3 regions of the Mesorhizobium humile genome follow, and region 3 is predicted to be linked to each of the others. Evidence: predicted binding sites of a transcription regulator. Region 3 holds the regulator's gene; each other region holds the start of a gene.
The links. The regulator LexA, encoded in region 3, represses DNA repair genes until DNA is damaged. The targets are predictions, from matches to a motif close to TGTTCNNNNTGTGTTCNG.

Region 1 (4,169 bases), on a different contig from region 3:
TGCCGTTGCGATGCTTGTAGGCGATGTTTCCTGTCTTGAGGTCGACGCCGGCGACATAGCCCCAGGGCGGCGCCTGGCAGGGAACGCCGAGCGGCGACAGGAACGGTCCCATCACCACCGCGTAAGGCGCGCCTTCGTTGCGGTTCAGCCCCTGCTCGCTGCCCTTGGTGTTGTCGCCCGGCGCCGGCACGTCCGCGCGCGGGATGAGCTTCGAGGTGAAGGCGAGATAGGTCGGCATGCCGAACATCACCTGCCGCACCGGATCGACCGCGACGCCGCCCCAGTTGAAGACGCCGAAATTGCCGGGATAGATCAGCGAGCCCTGCAGCGAGGGCGGCGTGTAGCGTCCCTCATAGTGCAGCTTCTTCAATTCGATCCGGCACGCCAGCTGGTCGAACATGGTGATGCCCCACATGTCGGCGCCGGTCAGCGGCTTCGGATTGAAGGACAGGTCCGAGGCCGGCTGCGTCGGCGAGGCATGATCGCCCTCGATCGCGCCGCCGGGTGCGGGCACTTCCTTCACCGGGATGATCGGCTCGCCGGTGCGCCGGTCGAGCACGTAGAGATCGCCCTGCTTGGTCGGTCCGACCAGTGCCGGCACGACTCCGTTCGCCGTGGTGATGTCGACCAGCGTCGGCTGCGCCGGCACGTCCATGTCCCACAGATCGTGATGCACGGTCTGCCTCACCCAGCGCAATTGTCCGGTGTTGAGGTCGAGCGCGGTGATCGAGGAGGAGAACTTCTCGACATTGGCGCTGCGGCCCATGCCGAGCTGGTCCGGCGTCTGGTTGCCGAGCGGCAGATAAAGCAGCCCCAGCTTCTCGTCGGCGCTCGCCGTCGACCACATGTTGGGCGAGTTGTGGGTGTAGGTCTGCCCGGCGGGCAACGGCGTCGTCACATCCGGATTGCCGGAATCCCAGTTCCACAGCAGCGCGCCGGTGTCGACATCGAAGGCGCGGATGACGCCGGACGGCTCCTCGGTCGAGTAATTGTCGTTGACCGCGCCGCCGACGATGATCTTGCCGCCGACGATCAGCGGCGCCGATGTCGAATAGTAATAGCCCGACTTCGGATAGGGCATGTTGGCCATCAGGTTCAGCGTGCCGCCCTCGGCGAAGGACGCACACACCTGCCCGTTCGCGGCGTCGAGCGCGATCAGCCGGGCGTCCGACGTCGGCAGGTAGACGCGCTGCGCGCAAGGCTGGCCGGCGGCGATCTTGGCGTCGGCATAATAGGAAACACCGCGGCAGGTCTGGTGCTGGCGGTTGGGGTCGAGCTTGACCTTCGGGTCGTAGCGCCATTTCTCCTGGCCGCTCGCGGCATCGATGGCGATAGCGAAATTATGCGGCGTGCAGATGTAGAGCGCATCGCCGACTTTTAGCGGTGTCACCTGATAGGTCGTCTCGCCGATGTCGTCGGGGCCTTTGACGTCGCCGGTGCGATAGGTCCAGGCCGGCTGCAATTTGGCGACATTGTCGGGCGTGATCTGGTCGAGCGGTGAATAGCGCTGGCCAAAGGGCGTGCGGCCGTAGAAATGCCATTCGCCGGCCGGCATGTCGCCGCCGAGATTGGCCGCCGTCGCCACCTTCTCGGTGCCCAGCGTGCCGCCGATGTCGTGAGGGTCGACGGTCATCGAATAGCCGGCGACCGCGAGCGAGGCGAGCACGGCCAGGATCAGCGGCGCCCGCGCGTCCGGCCCCAGCAAGCCGCGCCTTGCCCATGGCGTCAAAAGCCACAAGGCGATAAGCACGATGACGCCGCCGCGCGGACCGAGCTGCCACCAGTCGAAGCCGATTTCCCAGACCGCCCAGCACAAGGTGGCGAGCACGAACAGCGCGTAGAGCCAGAGCGACGTCGACCTGCGTCGCAGCAACAGCCAGGCGGTGATCAGGAAGACCAGGCCGGCGATCAGGTAGTACCAGCTGCCGCCCAGCACCGCGAGCCAGATGCCGCCGCCGCCGAGAACGAGACCGATGAGGAAGAGGACGAGGGACGTGATGGTGACAGCCAAGACGGTGCTCCTTCGACTGTTGCGCGCTTTCAAACGAAGAGGCGGCTTTCAGGCGACGGCGAGCCGTCCCTGCCCTGCCGGCAGCTTTCCCTCACCCGCTCCGGCTGTCAAGTTGGGGCCAGACACGCGAAACTAGAACAAAACGTAGACAGTTCTGGTCTTTCGCTGCCGAATCACTACATTCGGGAGCGATGTCGGGCTTTTCCGAGGACATGCCTTTTTTCGATGAACCGAATGCGCGGCCGGCGGCGGCACCATCCGGCATAGCCGCGCGCGCCATGGCCGCCCGCAGCGGCCAGAACGGCGCGCCCGATTATCTGAAGGGCCTGAACCCCGAGCAGCGGCTCGCGGTCGAGACGACCGAGGGCCCGGTTCTGGTGTTGGCCGGCGCGGGCACGGGCAAGACGCGGGTGCTCACCACGCGCATCGCCCACATCCTTGCGACCGGCAGGGCAAGACCGTGGGAGATTCTCGCCGTTACCTTCACCAACAAGGCGGCGCGCGAAATGAAGCAGCGCATCGGCCATCTGATCGGCGAAGGCGATGTCGAAGGCATGCCCTGGCTCGGCACCTTCCACTCGATCGGCGTGAAGCTGCTGCGCCGCCACGCCGAGCTTGCCGGGCTGAAATCGGGTTTCACCATCCTCGACACCGACGACGTCGTGCGGCTGATCAAGCAGCTCATCCAGGCCGAAGGGCTGGACGACAAGCGCTGGCCGGCCAAGACCTTCGCCCAGATGCTCGACAACTGGAAGAACAAGGGCCTCGGCCCCGACGAGATTGCCGAAGGCGATGCGCGCAGCTTCGGCAACGGCAAGGGCCGCCAGCTCTACAAGGCCTATCAGGAGCGGCTGCAGACGTTGAACTCCTGCGATTTCGGCGACCTGCTCTATCACCCGATCCGCATCTTCCGCGCTTATCCGGACGTGCTGAAGGAATATCACCGCAAGTTCAAATACATACTGGTCGACGAGTACCAGGACACTAACACCGCGCAATACATGTGGCTGCGCCTATTGGCGCAACGGCCCAACGGCGGGCGCGGTGCATCGGCCGAAGGCCGCAAGCCCGACCGGGCGTCGGCCGGTCAGGCCGCCCCCGCGGAGGCCAGCGAGCGGAGCGAGCGCGCGGCCGTGAGCGAGAACAAAGTCAACATTTGCTGCGTCGGCGACGACGACCAGTCGATCTATGGCTGGCGCGGCGCCGAGGTCGACAACATCCTGCGCTTCGACAAGGATTTCCCGGGCGCCACCATCATCCGGCTGGAGCGTAACTACCGTTCCACCGCGCATATCCTGGGCGCCGCTTCTCACCTCATCGCCCACAATGAGGGCCGCTTCGGCAAGACGCTGTTCACTGACCGCGACGACCCCGAGGACGACAAGGTGCATGTCCATGCCGCTTGGGACTCCGAGGAAGAAGCCCGAGCCGTCGGCGATACCATCGAGGCCTATCAGCGCCAGAAGCACCGGCTTAACGACATGGCGATCCTGGTGCGCGCGTCCTTCCAGATGCGCGCCTTCGAAGACCGCTTCATCACGCTGGGCTTGAACTACCGCGTCATCGGCGGCCCGCGCTTCTACGAGCGGCTGGAAATCCGCGACGCGCTCGCCTTCTTCCGCGTTGTTGCCAATGGCGGTGACGACCTCGCCTTCGAGCGCATCGTCAACACCCCGAAGCGCGGGCTCGGCGAAGCCACCATCCGCCAGATCCACGACACGGCGCGTGCCATGCGCGTCCCGATGCTGGAAGCGGCCGCGACGCTTGCCGAAAGCGACGAGCTGAAGCCGAAGCCGCGCGCGGCGCTGCGCGAGGTCGCGGCCAATTTCGAGCGCTGGCAGAAGGCGCTGGAAACCACCCCGCACACCGAGCTCGCCGAGACCATCCTGGAGGAGAGCGGCTACACCGACATGTGGAAGAACGACCGTTCGGCGGATTCGCCCGGACGGCTGGAAAACCTCAAGGAGCTGATCCGCTCCATGGAGGAGTATGAATCGCTGCGCTCCTTCCTCGAGCATGTCGCGCTGGTCATGGACGCCGAGCAGAATGCCGACCAGGACGCCGTCAGCATCATGACGCTGCATTCGGCCAAGGGTCTCGAATTCGAGACCGTGTTCCTGCCTGGCTGGGAGGAAGGCCTCTTCCCGCATCAGCGCGC
Region 2 (4,169 bases), on a different contig from region 3:
TTGAGGACGAGCGTCATTTGCCGGTCGGGGTGGCGCCTGTCGCCGAGCATCCATGGTGGGATTTTTCCCAAACCTCGCTTTTGCCGGCGGGCTGGGTGAACAACGGCTTCTCCGGCTGGGATGGACACGCGACCATCGTGCAACCGGGGCGGATTTCCGTTTCGCTCACCGCCTCGCCAACGCTCGATGTCTATATCCTCTATTCGCCGTCATCCGATGCCGGCTTCTTCTGCTTCGAACCGGTCTCTCACCCCGTCGGTGCGCATCACGGCGAAGGGCTGACGGTGCTGGAGCACGGGCAAGCGATGAGCGCGACGATGCGGTTGGACTGGACGGTGACCGATTGAGCGTGCCGCCGCTGGGACTGCTGATCTCCCCCTTGCGGGGGAGATTGGACGTCGCGTCGGCTTCGCCAATTTCCAACGTCGCAAGAGGACACGCCGGAAACAGCCCCCTCTACAACTCCTTCTCCGCCAGCTCCCTGAACCCGTCCGGCACTGAGCGCGCGCCTTCGAGCGCCACCGTGCCGTAGCCGACGGCCTCCTTGCCGAAACGCTGGCGTATCTTGTCGATGGCGCGGTCGGCTCCGAAGCGAGCCAGCCCCTTGCGGCTGCCGGGCCTGAGCTTCTCATCCGCCAGGCCGAGTGGCAGTTCGAGCTGCAATTCGGCATGTTCCTCCAGATGCGAGACGGAGATGGCGAGCAGCGAGATGTCCCGCTCGCCTGGATGGGCGGCCAGCACGCCGCGCACCAGTTCTTCGGCGATCTCGGCCAGCATCGCTGTCGCCTGGATCGGCTGGTCGAGCGTGATCGAGCGGCTGACCGCGCGCATGTCGGCGAAGCGCACGCGCACCGTGATTGTGCGCCCGGGCCGGTCCTTGGCGCGCAACCGGCTGGCGACGCGGTCGGCCAGATGCAGCAGCGTCGGCACGAAGACGCGCGGCAGCGCCGGTTTCCTGCCCAACGCCGATTGCGCGCCGGCGGAATGTGCTCGCCGATGCGTCTCGAGTTTGCGCGGGTCGCGGTTCCAGGCAAGCGCGGCAAGTTTCTGGCCGGCGGCGTGGCCGATCAGCCGCTCCAGCGCGCCGCTGTGCGTGCGCGCCAACTGCCCGATGGTCTCGACGCCGATCTCGGCGAGCCTGGCCTTGGTCGCCGGGCCGACGCCCCACATCAGCGTGACGGGCAGGTCGTGCAGGAAGGCGAGCTCGGTGCCGGGCTCGACCACCACCAGCCCGTCTGGCTTGGCCACCTGCGAGGCGATCTTGGCCAGATGTTTTGTACGCGCCACGCCGATCGAGATCGGCAGGCCGAGCTCGGCCATCACGCGGTCGCGGATTTTTCGCGCGATCTCTTGCGGCGATCCGAACAGATGCGTGCAGCCGGCGACGTCGGCAAAAGCCTCGTCGATCGAGATGCGCTCGACCAGCGGCGTGAAATCGCCGAGCACCTCGATCGCGGCGTCGCCGAGACGCTGGTACTCGGAAAAATGACCGCCGACGAAGATGAGCTGCGGGCAGAGCTCGCGCGCTTTGCGGCCGGGCATGCCGCCGCGCACGCCGAAGACCTTGGCCTCATAGGAAGCCGCCAGCACCACGCCGCCGCCGACTGCAATCGGCTTGCCGCGCAATGACGGATCGAGCAGCTGCTCGACCGAGGCGTAGAAGGCGTCGAGATCGGCATGCAGGATGGTGGCGGCCGCAGCGGCGTTTGTGGCGAGCATCCCGCGCTCCATCTCCATCCGGTCCGCATTGCGGCAGCGCAGCATTAGCTGCGTCTTTCGTAAGGGATTTTAATCGGAACATAAAGAGAACAAAAGCGGTCTCTCGTCAAGTCGGCGGGGCTGTACACCAGAACAGTTGCAACCGTGCACAACCGAGACGTTTGCCGGCCGGTTGTGCGCGACGCCTCGCTCTTGAGGGGACATGGTCGCAAGCGGCCATGGGAGCCTCGCGTGTGAAGCGCGGCGGCTTTGCAACGCCCAAGAACGGCGTTCCACGCGGGGCGACCCCTCTGCCGCTTTGGCGCCCCCGGTCTGAGGGGCGATTGCTTGCGCTTATGCCGGTTTGGCGTATTGCTCGGCGCTCAGCACCTCGATGCACTGGAACGGCTGGTTGCCTTCCACCCAGGCGTCATGGCCGGGCGGGATGGTGTAGGAACTGCCGGCCTCGAAGGTCTTTTGCGTGCCGTCGGTCATCCGCACCGTGATCGAGCCGGATACGACATAGCCGACATGCGAGACCTGGCAGCTATCGGTCTTGACCACCGGCTTGACGCATTCGGACCATTTCCAGCCCGGCTGCATGTTCATCCGCCCAAGCGTATAGCCCGGCAGCCGGACGATCTCGACACGCGTCTTGGCGGGCGCGCGGACCTCGTCGGGATTGTTGTGCGATTTGGATTCGAGCTTCGTCACCTTCACGGCAGTTTCGGCCATGGCATCCTCCCATGTGAAGCGGAGCCTGACGCGACCGTCGGCGACCGCTGGCTTATTCATACGCCTCGTTATGAGGGATTGCTAATATAATTGCCTGAAGCTTGCCGCGCGGGCTGAAGCGGTCGAGGGCAAGTAACGCCTGGAGCGGCTCGACGCCATTGCAGAGGCGGAACCGCTCCAAGGGCAGCCCGCGCCTCCCAAGAACACGCGGGCCGACAGCGCGACAACCAGGGCACCTTTGACAACTGGTTGCGTTCGCCAGGGTCAGCCGCCGCTCGCGGGAGCCGGGGCAGGCGCCGGAGCAGCGGGTGCCGTCGATGGCGTCTTGGTCGGCGCCGGCGGCGTGCCGGCCTTTGGCGCCTCGATCTTGGGCGTGTCGATCTTGACGTTGACATCGGTCGATCCGCCGCCACCGCCACCGACATTGATGATGCCGGTGAAGAACAGCAGCCCGACGATCACGATGATGGCGAGAACGATTGCGACCGCGGTTCCGCCGCCGCCACGCCGCCCGTGTTTACAACTGTAGGTCCGTCGGCCATGACTTCCTCTCCTTTCGCCGATTTCGATTGCCGGGCAACGGCACCGGGAAGCGATTGTTCCGGCCCTCGGGCGACGGTCCAGGGCCGTGTTCGGACTGAAGTCTCACTCATTGAACGCAGAGGCCCGAGGCGCCGATTTTCTAGAAACAAGAAGGGCATTATTTCATTTGGGCTAGCAAGCCGCCGGACAAAGTCCCTTCATCGGCGGTCGACGACGGGGTGCCCGCCATTCCTGCGATATGGCGGGCACTCCTCTCCCTTTGGAAACTGTCTTGGAGCTGCTGGCCGTGCTACCCGGCAACATGATCGCGAACCTGTTTGCCGCGCTGCTTTTGGCGGGATTTGTCGTCGGCGTCTTCCTCCTGGTCGGCAGGCCCCTCTGGCCACAGCGCCATGCCCAGATGGTGGTCCTTCTCCCAATCGACACCATGGCCACCGGATCGGTGCGCAAGGCCTATGTCGAGCCATGGTTGCCTGCTCGCTTCGATCTCAAGCTCGCGCCCGTCAGGCCACTCGACGAAGGCAGGCGAGGGAACCAGTCCGCGCCTCATACCGTTGATTGAGCGAAGGGATGGCGCTGGCGGAGGCCGCCATGCATAATTTCGAACTCATCGATCTTCTGTGCGTCATCGACGCATGCGCGAGCGACCGTTTCGCCGGACGTCTCGTGCCTATGTCGAAGGCCGTCGAGGAATTGCGCGTCCTGACCGGCGATTTCGTTTCGTCGGATAGGGATGCGGCCAACGCCTTGACGCAGGTCGCGCTCGAGCGCGGCTGCGCGGTGCTCTTCGACGAGCAGCCGGGCGCGGATATCGTAGGCGAGCTGTAATCCTTCCCTCAAGGGGAGATTGGCGCTCATTTCGCCAGGGTGATCATCCGTCCCGCATACACCGCGCGGTTGCCGAGCTCGGCGCTGCAGTCCGACTTTACGGCGGAGCTCCCCGTCATTGTGACAGTGTCCCCGACCAGCCGCAGGCAACTGCCCTGGGCGTTCATGTCCGAATTTCCGGCATAGGCGATAGCGGCGTCCGGAGCGTAGATGAAACCGCTCACCACCGAGCCGGACCCGCCGTTGAGCGTCAGCGCCTGCGTGTTGCCATGCGCCTGGTAGATGGTGATGCCGGCGTAGGGGCCGCTGGTCGGCGGCGACAGGTTCACCTGTTCGTTGGCGTTGATGTAGAGCTGCGAGTTCTC
Region 3 (4,169 bases):
GGCATCGTGGTCGCGGCCGAGCGAAGCTTCATCATGCTGGCCGTGATGCTGGTCGCCGTGCTTTTCGACCGCGCGGCGCTGACCATGCGCAACCTGGCGATCTCTGCCATCGCCGTCATCCTGGTCTCGCCGCACGAAGTGGTCGGCCCGAGCTTCCAGATGTCTTTCGCCGCCACCGCTGCGCTTGTCGGCGCCTATGCCGGCTTTGCCGACTATCGCGCCGGCAAAACGACAGCGCCGCCGGCAAGGCGTTCGTTTCTCGGGTTCGTATCGCAAAAACTGGCGGTTGGCGTGGGCGGCGCCGCCATAACGTCGCTCATCGCAGGCAGCGCGACGTTGCTGTTTGCGATCTGGCATTTTCAGCGCGTGTCGCCGCTCAGCCTGCTGGCCAATCTGGCGGTCATGCCGATCGTTTCGCTGATCGTCATGCCGTTCGCCGTGTTGAGCGCGCTCGCCATGCCCTTCGGCTTCGACGGTCCCTTCCTCTTTGTCATGGGCAAGGGCCTGACGGCGATGATCGCCATTTCGGCGTGGATATCCGAGCGCTCACCGGTCGACGCCGTCGGGCTGATCTCGATCCAGTCGGTGCTGCTGGCGACGGTCGCGCTGGTCATCGCAACGATGGCGACCACGTGGCTCAGGCTTGCCGCGGTACCCTTCGCGCTCGCGGCGCTGCTGGCCATTCCCCATGTCCGCACGCCGGATGTGCTTGTCTCGGAGGACGCGCATCTGGTGGCGATGCCGATCGGAGGCGGCGAGCTTGCGATCAACCGCGCGCGCTCCAACGAGTTCACCACCGACAACTGGAAACGAGCGCTGAAAGCCGAGGATATCGTGCCGCCGGAGACGTTCGCCAAGGACGCCCTCGACATCGCCGATCCCGTCGACCTGCCGCCTGGCTCGCCCTTCTACTGCACCGGAGACCTCTGCATCGGCCGGCATCCTTCCGGCGCCATCGTCGCGCTTGCCGAGAACCGCGGCAGCGCCCGACCGGCCTGCGGGTTCGCAGATCTCATCGTCATCAACGATGCAACGGCCTACAACCCATGCCGCGATCCGCGCGTGCTCGTCGTCACCAAGCGGCAGCTGGCGCGCGACGGCAGCGCCGCCATCTTCTTCGATCCGCAATCGGCGACCGCCCGGCCAACCGTTCGCTACGCGGTCGACGAGCCATATCGTCCCTGGCACGAGCAGCGGAAATACACACGCGAGGCGAGGGGGCTGCCGCCCTATCAACGACCGGAAAAGCCGGCGGCCGCGCCGCAGCCGACAGAATAGATGTCACGCATTCCCGGCGAAGACCGCCGCGCGGTTCTGCTCAGTAGCGACGGATAAGTCCGACGAGCTTGCCCTGAACCTTGACCCGATCCGGTCCGAAGATACGGGTCTCATAGGCCGGGTTGGCGGCCTCGAGCGCGATCGAGGCACCCTTGCGGCGAAACCGCTTCAAGGTCGCTTCCTCGTCGTCGACCAGCGCCACCACGATCTCGCCCGGGCTTGCCGTATTGGCGTTGCGGATGATGACGGTGTCGCCGTCGAAGATACCGGCCTCAATCATCGAGTCGCCCTTGACCTCCAGCGCATAGTGCTCGCCGCCCATGATCATGTCCGGCGGCACCGAGATCGAGTGCGTCTGGTGCTGGATGGCGTCGATCGGCACGCCGGCGGCAATGCGGCCCATCACCGGAATGGATACGGCCGAAACAGCGTCGTCGTCATTGCTGGGTGTCGGCGTGCGCGAGGGCGCTGCCGGCTTGACCTGGCGGTTAAGATTGCCTTGGCCGCCCTGGATGACGCTTGGCGAGAACTTCTTCGCGGCATTCAGGCCAGGCGCGATCGAGTCGGGCAGGCGCAAGACTTCGAGGGCGCGCGCCCGGTTCGGCAGCCGGCGAATGAAGCCGCGCTCTTCCAGCGCCGTGATCAGCCGGTGGATGCCGGACTTCGAGGCAAGGTCGAGCGCCTCCTTCATCTCGTCGAAGGATGGAGGAATCCCGCTCTCCTTCAGGCGTTCATGGATGAACATCAGGAGTTCATGTTGTTTGCGCGTCAGCATTGGCGGCCCCCACGGGTTCTGAAACCAGAATCGGAAAAACAAACCCAGAACAAACACTATCTGTTCCAGTTGTGTTCCGCAACCGTTTAAAGTTTAATGAATTTCTTAAGGCTGCCGAAACAATGTTGCATTCGAGGACGCCAGCCGCCGCCAGTAGGGCGGTGGCATTGATTCCGCTCGATTTTGCAGCACTGCCTAAGTTGAAACAGCAGGCAGCGCCATCACGAAAGCGCGGGTCGGACCGCGTGGACCACCCTTTGCGCATGCTGCACCGTGAACGAAACGAACCCAAAATGCCAACTTCGGCGATTTGCCGGTTCTCTGTTCTCGCGGTCTATGGACCATCTAACACAGGACGAAAGGTTCTTGCCCCGACGCCGACTGGGGTGAGACAACCGCCGTTGGCCGTCTGGCGATTTGCGAGCGGCGCTGGGTCGAGATGGAGGCGGTAACGCGATGAGGGGAATTCCTGGCCGTGCTGAAGTCGAGGCGATGGATGCCGCGGATCCGCTGCGCGCCCTGCGCGATCGCTTCATCCTGCCGGAAGGGGTGATCTATCTCGACGGCAACTCGCTGGGTGCGGCGTCCTCCGAGGTTTTCGACGAGATCGAGAAAGCGGCAACGCGCGAATGGGCGCATGATCTTATCCGCGCCTGGAATACCGCGGGCTGGTTCCAAATGCCTGTCGAACTGGGCGACCGGCTCGGGCGACTGATCGGCGCGGCGGCCGGACAGACCGTCGTTTGCGATACGACGTCGATCAACATCTACAAGGTCCTGCATGCGGCGCTGGCGATGCGGCCCGACCGATCCGTGATCGTTGCCGAGGGCGACAGTTTTCCGACCGATCTCTACATGGCGGAGGGCGTGGCCTCCACGCGTCCTGGTACGGTGCTGCGGCTCGAAGGTGTCGACGCCCCGACGATCGAGGAACTGATCAACAGCCAAGTCGCGGTCATCCTGGTCAACCACGTCAACTACAAGTCCGGCCGGTTGCGCGACATGGCGGCCTTGACGCGCAAGGCCCACGAAGCCGGCGCGCTGATCGTCTGGGACCTCTGCCATACGGCAGGCGCGTTGCCGGTGGATCTTGATGGTTCGAGTGCCGACTTCGCTGTCGGCTGCACCTACAAGTATCTCAATGGCGGCCCGGGCGCGCCCGCCTTCATCTATGCCGCGAATCGCCACCACGGCGACATTCGCCAGCCGCTCAGCGGCTGGTGGGGGCACGCCCGGCCTTTCGCGTTCGAGCAGGGCTACGCCATCGGCACGGGCATCCGCCGGTTCCTGTGCGGAACACAGCCGGTGCTGTCGATGCGGGCGCTGAAGGGCGCGCTGGACCTCTGGGACAAGGTCGACATGAATGCCGTGCGCGACAAAAGCATCGCCCTGACGGACTTGTTCATCCGGCTTGTCGAAGCCCGATGCGGCGCCTTCGGCCTCGAACTGGAAAGCCCGCGCGATGGCGCCGAGCGTGGCAGCCAGGTGTCGTTCGCCCATCCGCACGGTTACCAGGTGATGCGCGCCCTGATCGAGCGCGGCGTGATCGGCGATTTCCGCGCGCCATACACCATCCGCTTCGGCTTCACACCGCTCTATGTCGGCTATCGGGATGTCTGGGAGGCCGTCGAAGTGCTGGAAGACATCCTGCGCACCGGCGTCTGGCGGGAAGCGCGCTTCGCGGTCAAGGAGGCCGTCACCTGAATCGGGCTTTCTCGCTCAATGGGGCTTTTCGGCGCGCAGGCGGAAGCGCTGGATCTTGCCGGTCTGGGTCTTGGGCAAGGCGGCGATGAACTTCACCGAGCGCGGGTATTTGTAGGGCGCGATCGTTGCCTTGACGTGATCCTGCAGACGCTTGACCGTCGCGGCATCCGGCGCCGCGCCCGGCGCCAGCACGACATGCGCCTCGACGATCTGGCCGCGTTCGGCGTCCTCGGCGCCGATGACGGCGCATTCCGCGACATCCGGATGCGACAGTAGCGCGGCCTCGACTTCCGGCCCGGCAATGTTGTAGCCGGCGCTGACGATCATGTCATCGGAGCGGGCGGCGAAATGGAAGAAGCCGTCTTCGTCCTGCACGAAGGTGTCGCCCGTCAGGTTCCAGCCATCCCGCACA

Region 1: the regulator LexA is predicted to act here: its motif matches at 2,145-2,162, upstream of RFM52_RS03480 (ATP-dependent helicase).
Region 2: the regulator LexA is predicted to act here: its motif matches at 1,794-1,811, upstream of dinB (DNA polymerase IV).

What each region holds. Positions count from the first base shown of each region.
Region 1 covers NZ_JAVIIV010000002.1:120,692-124,860, reverse strand. Annotated here, with positions in the region: gene RFM52_RS03485 (glucose/quinate/shikimate family membrane-bound PQQ-dependent dehydrogenase) at 1-2,011, opposite strand, end outside; gene RFM52_RS03480 (ATP-dependent helicase) at 2,203-4,169, shown strand, end outside.
Region 2 covers NZ_JAVIIV010000004.1:310,597-314,765, forward strand. Annotated here, with positions in the region: gene RFM52_RS09315 (aldose 1-epimerase) at 1-347, shown strand, start outside; gene dinB (DNA polymerase IV) at 457-1,719, opposite strand; gene RFM52_RS09325 (cupin domain-containing protein) at 2,053-2,433, opposite strand; gene RFM52_RS09330 (hypothetical protein) at 2,698-2,895, opposite strand; gene RFM52_RS09335 (polymerase) at 3,248-3,538, shown strand; gene RFM52_RS09340 (hypothetical protein) at 3,568-3,804, shown strand; gene RFM52_RS09345 (TadE/TadG family type IV pilus assembly protein) at 3,831-4,169, opposite strand, start outside.
Region 3 covers NZ_JAVIIV010000008.1:110,668-114,836, forward strand. Annotated here, with positions in the region: gene RFM52_RS14455 (ComEC/Rec2 family competence protein) at 1-1,278, shown strand, start outside; gene lexA (transcriptional repressor LexA) at 1,319-2,053, opposite strand; gene kynU (kynureninase) at 2,510-3,757, shown strand; gene RFM52_RS14470 (AMP-binding protein) at 3,773-4,169, opposite strand, start outside.